Regions from separate parts of the Streptomyces sp. NPDC107454 genome, predicted to be linked through region 2. Evidence: predicted binding sites of a transcription regulator. Region 2 holds the regulator's gene; the other holds the start of a gene.
The links. The regulator HrcA, encoded in region 2, represses chaperone genes, less so after heat shock. The targets are predictions, from matches to a motif close to TTNGCACTCNGNNNNNCNGAGTGCNAA.

Region 1 (6,068 bases), on a different contig from region 2:
GTGGGTGTGGGCCAGTCGGTGGACGGTGCGCCCCCGGTCGCGGTGTCGGAGCCCTGGACGGGCGGTGGCCTGCGAGGATCCGACACCATGCGATCAGTACGACAAAAGTACAAAAACAATGCAAAGAGGGCGCGCGTCTGGGGCGGAGTGGCCGTCCTCGCCGTCGCCGCCCTCGCGTCCGGTTGCGCCGACGACGACACCAACGGCGCCCGTCCCGTCGAGGGACCCGAGCAGGCGCTGCACGCGCCCCCGGCCCGCGCCCTCGACTCCTACGCCGCCAGACTCCGCGCGCAGCAGGCCGCCCGGGCCGTCGCGGCCAAGCACTGGGGGCTCACGAAGGTCCCGCTCGCCGCACCGCCGGCCCCGGCGAGGAAGCCGGTCATCGGACCCCGCGACGGCTTCGAGGTCACCGATCAGGAAGAGCTCGGCCTGCCGCCGGTCTTCACGACCGTCCCCACCAAGGACAAGGTCGTCTTCCTCACCATCGACGACGGCTCCGAGAAGGACCCGGCGTTCCTCAGGATGATGAGCGACCTGAAGATCCCCTACACCGCCTTCCTGAGCAACTACCTGGTCAAGGACGACTACGGGTACTTCCGGAAGATGCGCGACCGGGGTGTCACCCTCAACAACCACACCCTCACCCACCCCTACCTGCCGGGGCTGTCGTACGAGGAGCAGCGGCACGAGATCTGCGGCATGCAGGACATCATGGAGAAGCAGTTCGGCAAGCGTCCGAAGGTCTTCAGGCCGCCCTACGGCAACTACAACCGGGACACCCTGCGTGCCGCCAAGTCCTGCGGCATCAAGTACGCGCCCATCTGGGACGAGGAGGTCTTCGTCGACCACTGGGAGTACCGCGACTGGGACCGCGACCTGCACCCCGGCGACATCGTCCTCACCCACTTCCGCGGCAGGGAGGACTGGGACGGCACCATGCCCGACATGATCCGCCGCTTCCTGAAGCTGGTCACCGACAAGGGGTACGCGGTGGCACGGCTGGAGGACTACCTGTGAGAACGCGGGCGCTGGTCGCGGGGGCGCTCACCGCGGCGCTCCTGACCGGCTGCACCGGCTGTGCCCAGTCCGTCGACCCGATCGAACGGCTGGGCAAGAAGGCCGCACAGGAGGTGCGCAGGTCCCGGCCGAACGGGCCGACCCCGTCGACGTACCGGCACTGGGGGCTGCCCACCCCGCTCGCCGCCGCCCCGCGGCGGCCCGCCCGGCCCGCCCTCCGCGGCGCGGCGCCGGGGCTGGCCCCCGTCGTGGACCGCGTACCCACCCGCGACAAGGTGGTCTTCCTGACGTACGACGACGGTGCCGAGCGCGATCCGCGGTTCGTCGACATGGTCCGTGAACTGCGGCTGCCCGTCAGCATGTTCCTCACGGACAGTGTCGTCGGGCCGGGGTACGGGCACTTCGCCCAGCTGCGGACGGTCGGCGCGAGCGTGCAGAACCACACCCTCCACCACGCCTCACTGCGCGGACTGCCGTACGCGGGGCAACGGGCCGAGATCTGCGGCCAGCAGGAGAAGCTCAAGGCCCGCTTCGGCGTCCGCCCCCGGCTCTTCCGTCCGCCCTACGGCACCTACGACACCACCACGCTGCGCGCCGCCGCCGACTGCGGGGTCGCGGCCGTCGTCCTCGGCCGGGAGCCCGACGCCCGCCGCCTGCGACGGGGTGACATCCTCTCCGGCTTCGAGGAGCCCAACCTCACGGAGGCGACGGTCAGACTCCTGCGACGCATCCAGGCGGAGGGCCTCACACCGGCGCGCCTGGAGAACTACCTCTGAACCTCTCGGGCCGGTGTCCATCAGCCCGTCCGGCGTTCGAGGACGAGGCCGTTCAGGCCCCGGGCGGGGGTCCGGGGGCGGCCGGCCCCGGGCGCGCCGACACGCACGCCGGGTGCCCAAAACCCCGCGCCACGCCGCACGCTTTGGCACTCCGCTTGACCGAGTGCTAATCGCGGTCATAGTCTCGGCCCTGGCACTCCCCCCTGGAGAGTGCCAATAGCGACGGGCAGGTCCGGCACCCGCGACGACGGATCCACCTGGTCGCCACCTCAGACAGTTAACCCCGTGAGATCTCCGAAGGGGGAGGTCGGATCGTGACGACCACCAGCTCCAAGGTTGCCATCAAGCCGCTCGAGGACCGTGTTGTGGTCCAGCCGCTGGACGCCGAGCAGACCACGGCTTCCGGCCTGGTCATCCCGGACACCGCGAAGGAGAAGCCCCAGGAGGGCGTCGTCCTCGCCGTGGGCCCGGGCCGCTTCGAGAACGGCGAGCGCCTGCCGCTCGACGTCAGCACCGGCGACATCGTGCTGTACAGCAAGTACGGCGGCACCGAGGTGAAGTACAACGGCGAGGAGTACCTCGTCCTCTCGGCTCGCGACGTGCTCGCGATCATCGAGAAGTAGTTCACCGAGCTTCACCGTTCCACCCAGTTTTGCAGTGAACTGCGCCCCTGGCCCCCGCGACCATAACCAGCCGGGCGTCGGGGGCGCGGTTCGTTCACCCCAGTTTTCCGAGAGGGCTGAATCGCTCCCATGGCGAAGATCCTGAAGTTCGACGAGGACGCCCGTCGCGCCCTCGAGCGCGGCGTCAACAAGCTTGCCGACACGGTCAAGGTGACGATCGGCCCCAAGGGCCGCAACGTCGTCATCGACAAGAAGTTCGGCGCACCCACCATCACCAACGACGGTGTCACCATCGCCCGCGAGGTCGAGCTCGACGACCCGTACGAGAACCTCGGCGCCCAGCTGGTGAAGGAGGTGGCGACCAAGACCAACGACATCGCGGGTGACGGTACGACCACCGCCACCGTGCTGGCCCAGGCGCTCGTCCGCGAGGGCCTGAAGAACGTCGCCGCGGGTGCCTCCCCGGCGCTGCTGAAGAAGGGCATCGACGCGGCCGTCAAGGCGGTCTCGGACGAGCTCCTCGCCACCGCGCGCCCGATCGACGAGAAGTCCGACATCGCCGCCGTCGCCGCGCTGTCCGCCCAGGACCCGCAGGTCGGCGAGCTCATCGCCGAGGCGATGGACAAGGTCGGCAAGGACGGTGTCATCACCGTCGAGGAGTCCAACACCTTCGGCCTGGAGCTCGACTTCACCGAGGGCATGGCCTTCGACAAGGGCTACCTGTCGCCGTACATGGTGTCCGACCAGGAGCGTATGGAGGCCGTCCTCGACGACCCGTACATCCTCATCCACCAGGGCAAGATCAGCTCCATCCAGGACCTGCTGCCGCTGCTGGAGAAGGTCATCCAGTCCAACGCCTCCCGGCCGCTGCTGATCATCGCCGAGGACGTCGAGGGCGAGGCCCTGTCGACCCTGGTCGTGAACAAGATCCGCGGCACGTTCAACGCCGTCGCCGTGAAGGCTCCCGGCTTCGGTGACCGCCGCAAGGCCATGCTCGGCGACATCGCCACCCTCACCGGTGGTCAGGTCATCGCCGAGGAGGTCGGCCTCAAGCTCGACCAGGTCGGTCTGGACGTGCTGGGCACCGCCCGCCGCGTGACCGTCACCAAGGACGACACCACCATCGTCGACGGTGGCGGCAACTCCGAGGAGGTCGTCGGCCGGGTCAACCAGATCAAGGCCGAAATCGAGAACACCGACTCCGACTGGGACCGCGAGAAGCTCCAGGAGCGCCTCGCGAAGCTGGCCGGCGGCGTGTGCGTGATCAAGGTCGGCGCCGCCACCGAGGTCGAGCTCAAGGAGAAGAAGCACCGTCTGGAGGACGCCATCTCCGCGACCCGCGCCGCGGTCGAGGAGGGCATCGTCTCCGGTGGTGGCTCCGCGCTCGTCCACGCCGTGAAGATCCTCGAGGGCAACCTCGACAAGACCGGCGACGAGGCCACGGGTGTCGCGGTCGTCCGCCGCGCCGCCGTCGAGCCGCTGCGCTGGATCGCCGAGAACGCCGGCCTGGAGGGTTACGTCATCACCTCCAAGGTCGCCGAGCTCGACAAGGGCCAGGGCTTCAACGCGGCCACCGGCGAGTACGGCGACCTGGTCAAGTCCGGTGTCATCGACCCGGTCAAGGTCACCCGCTCCGCCCTGGAGAACGCCGCCTCCATCGCCTCCCTGCTCCTCACGACCGAGACCCTGGTCGTCGAGAAGCCGGCCGAGGAGGAGGCCGACGCCGGTCACGGCCACGGCCACGGGCACTCCCACTGAGTCTCGTACTCCCGAAGAAGCCCCCGTTCCACACGGAACGGGGGCTTCTCCCGTACCCGGCACTACCGACTACCGACTGTTCGACGGCCGACGGCCGACTACCGCGCCACCGGCCACCGCACTACTGCTCCAGCGCGTCCAGCGCCCCCAGCTGAGCCAACAGCCCCAGCCGGTCGTACTGCCACCAGCCCTCGGCGATCTTCCCGTCCTCCTGACAGCGGAAGACGGTCGTGCCGGTCATGGTGACCTGCTTCCCGGTCGCCGGGATCCCCATGAAGTCGCCTTTGTGGGTGCCGTTCCAGGCCCACCGGGTGCAGACCCGGTCGCCCTGGGTGAGCTGGTCCTCGACGATGAACGTGAAGTCGAAACCGCCGCGCCACATCTCGATCTCGCGCCGCATCGCGTCGAGGCCGATGGTGTCCTGCTCGTTGGCGGGATCGTGGTCGTGGTAGCTCTCCACCATCAGACCGTTGAGCGGCGGCAGTTCACCCAGGCCGGCCAACGTCTCGAAGAACCTGCGGATGTTGGCCGCGAACAACTGCTCGTCCCGCACCACGTCCAGGTCGGTGAACGTCGGCAGCCCGTCGCAGAGCGCCACCATCTCCTGGAAGACCCTGTCGGTCTCGGGGAGGTTCGAGTTCCGCATCGCCTCCTCGAACGAGGGGAACTCCACGATCTCTATGAAGTGGGTCGCGTCCGAGCGGTCCTTGCCGATCACACTGTGCGTCGCGGTCCGCTTGCCCCTGGTCTTCTCGACCCATGTGTCCATCAGCTGGTTCATCTCGTCGAACCGGCTGGTCCTGCAATCGATGAGCTGTACGAATGTCATGGCGTCGCCTCCGGCCCCCTGGGTCCGGCTGAACACCCTCAGTTTCCCACCGGAGGGACGACACCACCCACTGCGCGGTGGCCCCTACTGGGGGCCGTACTTCCGGCCCGTCTTCGACGTGACCCCGCCCAGCAGCCCTCGCGGCGCCACCTTCACCAGGCCCATCAGCGCCTTGTAGCGGGGGTCGGGGACGGACAGCGACTTGCCGCGGGCCAGGTCCGCGAGCGCCGCCGCGACCAGCTTGTCCGCATCCAGCCACATCCAGTTCGGGATGTTGTCCGTGCCCATCCCGGCCCGCTGGTGGAACTCGGTGCGGACGAAGCCGGGGGCCAGCGCCATCAGCCGTACGCCGGTGCCCGCCAGATCCCGCGCCGCGCCCTGCGTGAACTGCACGACCCACGCCTTGGACGCCCCGTACGTACCCCGCGGCACGAACGCGGCCACCGACGCGACGTTGACGACTCCGCCCCGGCCGCGCTCCCGCATGCCCTCGGTCGCCGCCGACGTCAACCGCAGCACCGCCTCGCAGTGCACCTTGAGCATCGTCAGCTCGTCGGCCATCGACACCTCGAGATAGCGGCCCTTGTTGCCGAAGCCCGCGTTGTTGATCAGCAGGTCGACCGGGTTCTTGCGGTCGGAGAGGCGGGCGGCCACCGCCTCGATGCCCCCGTCCGTCGCCAGGTCGGCGGTCAGCACCTCCGCCTCGATACCGTGCCGGTCGTGCAGTTCGGTCGCCTGCTCGCCCAGCCGCTTGGTGTCGCGCGCCACCAGCACGAGGTTGTGCCCGTCAGCCGCCAGCCGCCGCGCGAAGGCGGCGCCGATGCCCGCGGTCGATCCCGTAATCAGAGCCGTTGTCATGGCCCAAGGCTAGTGACCTGACCAGGCCCACCGCGCCCCCGCCACCCAACGCCCGAGCTTGCTCCACGAGTCCCCCGCACACTCCGGACGCCCCCGTCCCGCGCCCCCGCTTCGAGCGGTCAGTCGCTGTGCCGTGCCACGTACTTCTCCGCCATCTCCAGCAACTCCGGGTGCAGCGCGTCGCCCGCGGCCAACACCCTTGGCAGC
Region 2 (6,068 bases):
GCCTGGCATAGGCCACCGGGACGGTCGCTCGAGCGCCTGGGGGCGGAGCCCCCAGGAACACCCGTCAGCGACCGTTGAACGCGTCCTTCAGACGCGAGAACAAGCCCTGCTGCCCGGGCTGGAACTGCCCCGTGGGCCGCTCCTCCCCCCGCAGCTGCGCCAGCTCCCGCAGCAACCGCTCCTGCTCGGGATCGAGCTTCGTGGGCGTGGTCACCTCGACGTGCACGATGAGGTCACCGCGGCCACCGCCCCGCAGATGTGTGACACCCCGCCCGTGCAGCGGAATCGACTGCCCGGACTGCGTGCCCGGACGGATGTCGACCTCCTCGAGACCGTCGAGGGTCTCCAGCGGCACCTTGGTGCCGAGCGAGGCCGCGGTCATCGGAATGGTCACCGTGCAGTGCAGATCGTCCCCGCGCCGCTGGAACGTGGAGTGCGGCAGCTCGTGGATCTCGACGTAGAGGTCACCGGCGGGACCGCCACCAGGCCCGACCTCGCCCTCGCCCGCGAGCTGGATCCGCGTGCCGTTGTCGACGCCGGCGGGGATCTTGACGGTCAGCGTGCGACGCGACCGGACCCGCCCGTCACCGGCGCACTCGGGGCAGGGAGTCGGGACGACGGTCCCGAAGCCCTGACACTGCGGACACGGCCGGGAGGTCATGACCTGCCCGAGGAAGGACCGCGTGACCTGGGACACCTCACCCCGCCCGCGACACATGTCACAGGTCTGGGCCGAGGTACCCGGCGCCGCGCCCTCACCGTTGCAGGTGGCGCAGACGACGGCCGTGTCGACCTGGATGTCCTTCGTCGTGCCGAAGGCCGCCTCGTCCAGCTCGATCTCGAGCCGGATCATGGCGTCCTGGCCACGCCGCGTACGCGAGCGCGGACCGCGCTGCGACGCCGTACCGAAGAAGGCGTCCATGATGTCCGAGAAGTTCCCGAACCCGCCGGCGCCGAAGCCGCCCGCACCGCCGCCGCCCGACTGGGACAGCGGGTCGCCGCCGAGGTCGTAGACCTGCTTCTTCTGCGGGTCCGACAACACCTCGTACGCGGCGTTGATCTCCTTGAACCGCTCCTGCGTCTTCGGATCGGGATTGACGTCCGGGTGCAGCTCGCGTGCGAGCCGCCGGAAGGCCTTCTTGATCTCGTCCTGGGACGCGTCGCGGCGCACGCCGAGTACGGCGTAGTAGTCCGTGGCCACTTACGACTCCGCCAGGATCTGTCCGACGTACCGTGCCACTGCGCGTACCGCTCCCATCGTTCCCGGGTAATCCATGCGGGTCGGGCCGACCACGCCGAGTTTGGCTACTGCCTCGCCGCCCGAACCGTAGCCGACCGAGACCACGGACGTGGAGTTGAGTCCCTCATACGCGTTCTCGTGACCGATTCGCACGGTCATGCTCGAATCCCCGGCCTCACCAAGCAACTTGAGAAGCACGACCTGCTCCTCCAGCGCTTCGAGCACCGGCCGGATGGTGAGAGGGAAGTCATGTCCGAAACGCGTCAGATTGGCGGTCCCGCCGATCATGAGCCGCTCCTCGGTCTCCTCGACGAGCGTCTCCAGAAGAGTGGAGAGCACCGTCGCGACCGTACCTCGGTCCTCCGCCTCGAACGCGTCCGGGAGGTCCTGCACGAGCTGCGGGACGTCCGCGAAGCGCCGGCCCGCGACCCTGCTGTTGAGCCGGGCCCGCAGATCCGCGAGAGACGTTTCTCCGAACGGGGCCGGGCAGTCGATCATGCGCTGCTCGACCCGCCCGGTGTCCGTGATCAGCACGAGCATCACACGGGCAGGGGCGAGGGAGAGCAGCTCCACGTGCCGCACGGTCGATCTCGTCAGCGACGGATACTGCACGACGGCGACCTGCCGGGTCAGCTGCGCGAGCAGCCGCACCGTCCGCCCGACGACGTCGTCCAGGTCGACCGCGCCGTCCAGGAAGTTCTGAATGGCCCGCCGCTCGGGCGCGGTCATCGGCTTGACGCCGGCGAGCTTGTCGACGAAGAGCCGGTAGCCCTTGTCGGTGGGGATCCGCCCGGCGCTGGTGTGCGGCTGGGCGATGTATCCCTCGTCCTCCAGGGCCGCCATGTCGTTGCGGACGGTGGCCGGGGACACTCCCAGCCGGTGCCGCTCGGTCAGCGCCTTGGAACCGACCGCGACGGGCTCGTCGGTGCCGACATAGTCCTGGACGATGGCGCGCAGCACTTCGAGCCTGCGTTCACTGAGCATCGCGCACACCTCCAGTTCTCGGCCCCTCGGCGCCTCGCCTGGCACTCAGCGCGTGCGAGTGCCAGCATTCCCCGGCCCAGTGTACGGCCGGTGGGTACGGCCCCGGCAAGGGCGGCCCCGCGATCTTGTGCAAGGTGCACCGACGTACACCGACGTGTCCCGTGATGTCACACCGTCCCTGCCCGCGATGTCGTACCGTCCACGCCCTCACCGCTAGCGTCGGCGTATGAAGGTGACTTGGGAAGAGGCGGGGTGGGAACAGCTGACACCGCGGGTGGGGCGGCGGCGGCTTCCGGTCTGGGACTGCACGGTCGGACTGGTCGTGGGCGAGGGCGGGGCGCTGATCATCGACTCGGGGTCGAGCCTCGCGGAGGGCGCACGGTTGCGCGGGGAGGCGCAAGCGCTCGCCGGCTGCCGTGTGACCTTCCTCGCGCTCACCCACCCCCACTTCGACCATGTCCTGGGCGCGGCGGCGTTCGCGGGCGCGGAGGTCCTCGCCGCGGGCGGCCTGGCCGAGGTGTACGAGCACGGGCGCGAGGAGCTGTTCGCGGACGCGGTACGGGGCGGGCTGGACGCGCGGGCGGCGGAGGACGCGGCGGACACCCTGGTGCGTCCCCGGCACTACGTGTGGGGCACCTGGCAGCTCGAGCTGGCCGGCGGCGTCGAGGTCCTGCTGGTGCGGACGGGCGAGGGCCACACCGCCCACGACCTCGTGGTCGTGGTGCCGGGCGACCCGACGGTGGTGTTCTGCGGCGACCTGGTCGAGGAGTCCGGCGAGCCCCAGGCGGGCCCCGACGCCGTACCGTCGCGCTGGCCCGGGGCCCTCGACAGGTTGCTCGACCTCGGCGGGGAGGACGCGCTGTACGTGCCGGGGCACGGAGCGGTCGTGGACGCCGGGTTCGTACGGTCCCAGCGGGACGCGCTGGCCGAGCGTTTCGGTGTGCCGGGTTACGGCGTGCCGGGTCTCGCCACGCCGGGTCTCGACGTGTCGGATTCCAGCGTGTCGGATTCCGGCGTGTCGCGTTGAGCGCCGCCGGGCTTCTCCTATCGTCATCCGAATGCGCCAGTACTCTCCGGACCTGACTCCGCCGTGGAAGAAGCCCAAGCCCGTGCCGGAGGTTCCGGCGGAGCCGGGCCTGGTGGTCGAGGAGCCGGGTACCGGTTTCTGCGGTGCGGTGATCCGCTGCGAGGCGGGCACGGTGACGCTGGAGGACCGCTTCGGCAAGCACCGCGTGTTCCCCCTGGAACCGCGCGGCTTCCTCCTGGAGGGCCAGGTGGTCACTCTCACCCGCCCCTCCTCCACCACCACCCGTCCCACCCGCACGGCCTCCGGTTCGGTGGCCGTCCCCGGCGCGCGGGCCCGGGTCGCCCGTGCCGGCCGGATCTACGTGGAGGGCCGCCACGACGCCGAGCTGGTCGAACGGGTCTGGGGCGACGATCTGCGCATCGAGGGCGTCGTGGTCGAGTACCTGGAGGGCGTCGACGACCTGCCCGCGATCGTGGCGGACTTCTCACCCGGCCCCGACGCCCGCCTCGGCGTCCTCGTCGACCACCTGGTGCCCGGCAGCAAGGAGTCCCGCATCGCGGCATCGGTCACGAGCGATCACGCCCTGGTCCTCGGCCACCCCTACATCGACATCTGGGAAGCCGTGAAGCCGTCCTCCGTGGGCATCCGGTCCTGGCCCCGGGTCCCCCACGGCCAGGACTGGAAAACCGGCGTCTGCCGCGCCCTCGGCTGGCCCGACAACACCGGCGCCGCCTGGCAGCACATCCTGTCCCGCGTCCACTCCTACAAGGACCTGCAGCCGGAACTCCTGGGCCGAGTGGAAGAACTCATCGACTTCGTCACAGCCCCGCACTGACAACACGTTCCCTCGCCCCCGCCGCCCCATCCCTGGGGCTCCGCCGACGAGGGAGAGAGAAAGTGCAGGTGAGTGGCCGGAAAGGGGTACGCGGCCGGGTACGGGACAATGGAAGGCATGCCTTCCGCACTCCCCGACGGTGAGCCCGTCCCCGACGACGGGGCGCTGCCCGCGCACGCCCTGGCCGGAGCCGCCGAGCGACCCCTCGGTTTCTACCTCCACGTGCCGTACTGCGCGACCCGCTGCGGCTACTGCGACTTCAACACCTACACGGCGACCGAGCTGCGGGGCACCGGAGGCGTGCTCGCCTCCCGCGACAACTACGCGGACACGCTGATCGACGAGGTCCGGCTCGCCCGCAAGGTCCTCGGCGACGACCCGCGCCCCCTTCGTACGGTGTTCGTCGGCGGCGGTACGCCCACGTTGCTGGCCGCCGACGACCTCGTACGGATGCTGGGGGCGATCCGGGACGAGTTCGGGCTCGCGGACGACGCGGAGATCACGACGGAGGCGAACCCGGAGTCGGTTGATCCGCGGTATCTGGAGACGCTCAGGACCGGAGGGTTCAACCGGATCTCCTTCGGCATGCAAAGTGCCCGGCAGCACGTCCTCAAGGTGCTCGACCGTACGCACACCCCCGGCCGGCCCGAGGCGTGTGTCGCGGAGGCGCGAGCGGTCGGGTTCGAGCATGTGAACCTCGACCTGATCTACGGCACGCCCGGTGAGTCCGACGACGACTGGCGGGCCTCGCTCGACGCCGCGCTCGGTGCCGGGCCCGACCATGTCTCGGCGTACGCGCTGATCGTCGAGGAGGGGACGCAGCTCGCCCGTCGTATCCGGCGGGGCGAGGTGCCGATGACGGACGACGATGTGCATGCCGACCGGTATCTGATCGCCGACGAGGTGCTCTCCGGGGCGGGGTTCGACTGGTACGAGGTGTCCAACTGGGCCACTTCCGCCGCCGGACGGTGCCTTCACAACGAGCTGTACTGGCGGGGTGCCGACTGGTGGGGGGCCGGGCCCGGGGCCCACAGCCATGTGGGCGGGGTGCGGTGGTGGAACGTGAAGCATCCCGGGGCGTATGCGGGGGCGTTGGCCGCGGGGCGGTCTCCGGGGGCGGGGCGTGAGCTGCTCTCGGAGGAGGACCGGCGGGTGGAGCGGATCCTGCTGGAGCTGCGGCTTCGGGAGGGGTGTCCGTTGTCGCTGCTACGGGCGGAGGGGCTTGCCGCGGCGCGGCGCGCGCGGTCGGAGGGGTTGCTCGAATCCGGGCCGTTCGGCGAGGGGCGGGCGGTGCTTACGTTGCGGGGGCGGTTGCTGGCGGACGCGGTCGTACGAGACCTGGTGGACTGAGGGGGCGCGCCCCCTGCTCCCCCGACCTACTCCGTCCACTCCGCCTGCAGCACCAGCAACGCCAGGTCGTCCTCCGGCGGCTTGCTGCCGAACTCGTGCACGAGCCGCCGGATCCGTTCCGCGACGAGTTCGGCGCTCAGCCCCGTACAGCCCGCGAGGGCCTTCGCGAGGCCCTCGTCGTCATCGAACTGGCGGGGCCCGCTGCGGCGCTCCGTCACCCCGTCGGTGACGCACAGGACGGTGTCACCGGGGTACAGGTCGAAGGTCTCGGAGACGTAGGTCGCGTCCTCGAAGACCCCGAGCAGGGTCTGCGGCTCGGCCACTTCCCGTACGTCCCCGTCCGGGCCGAGGATCAGCGGCAGCGGGTGCCCGGCGGAGGCGAGGGTGCAACGTACGCCGCCCTCGAAGGGCACCAGCTCGCCGTACAGCATGGAGAGGAAACGGGTCTGCGGACCCTCGTCGGGGCCGAGACCCGGCCCGCCCGCCGCCACCAGCGCACGGGCCGCCGCGTCCGCCGCCTCCGTCGCGTCGTCGAGGAGGAGCTGGTTGAGGCGGTCGAGGACGTCCGCGACGTGGTAGCCCTCGCGGGCCAGCAGTCGCACCCAGGGCCGGGCGAGGCCGATCACGACGGC

Region 1: a site for HrcA is predicted at 1,937-1,963, ahead of groES (co-chaperone GroES). Genes of this name have one in related genera too.

Annotation. Positions count from the first base shown of each region.
Region 1 is NZ_JBVJPA010000006.1:320,274-326,341, forward strand. Features, by position in the region: gene ACZ69M_RS17200 (polysaccharide deacetylase family protein) at 88-1,017, shown strand; gene ACZ69M_RS17205 (polysaccharide deacetylase family protein) at 1,014-1,793, shown strand; gene groES (co-chaperone GroES) at 2,108-2,416, shown strand; gene groL (chaperonin GroEL) at 2,546-4,174, shown strand; gene ACZ69M_RS17220 (ester cyclase) at 4,296-5,003, opposite strand; gene ACZ69M_RS17225 (SDR family NAD(P)-dependent oxidoreductase) at 5,088-5,861, opposite strand; gene ACZ69M_RS17230 (MOSC domain-containing protein) at 5,981-6,068, opposite strand, start outside.
Region 2 is NZ_JBVJPA010000001.1:392,005-398,072, reverse strand. Features, by position in the region: gene dnaJ (molecular chaperone DnaJ) at 65-1,201, opposite strand; gene hrcA (heat-inducible transcriptional repressor HrcA) at 1,202-2,224, opposite strand; gene ACZ69M_RS01680 (MBL fold metallo-hydrolase) at 2,451-3,251, shown strand; gene ACZ69M_RS01675 (DUF3097 domain-containing protein) at 3,283-4,086, shown strand; gene hemW (radical SAM family heme chaperone HemW) at 4,204-5,436, shown strand; gene ACZ69M_RS01665 (SpoIIE family protein phosphatase) at 5,463-6,068, opposite strand, start outside.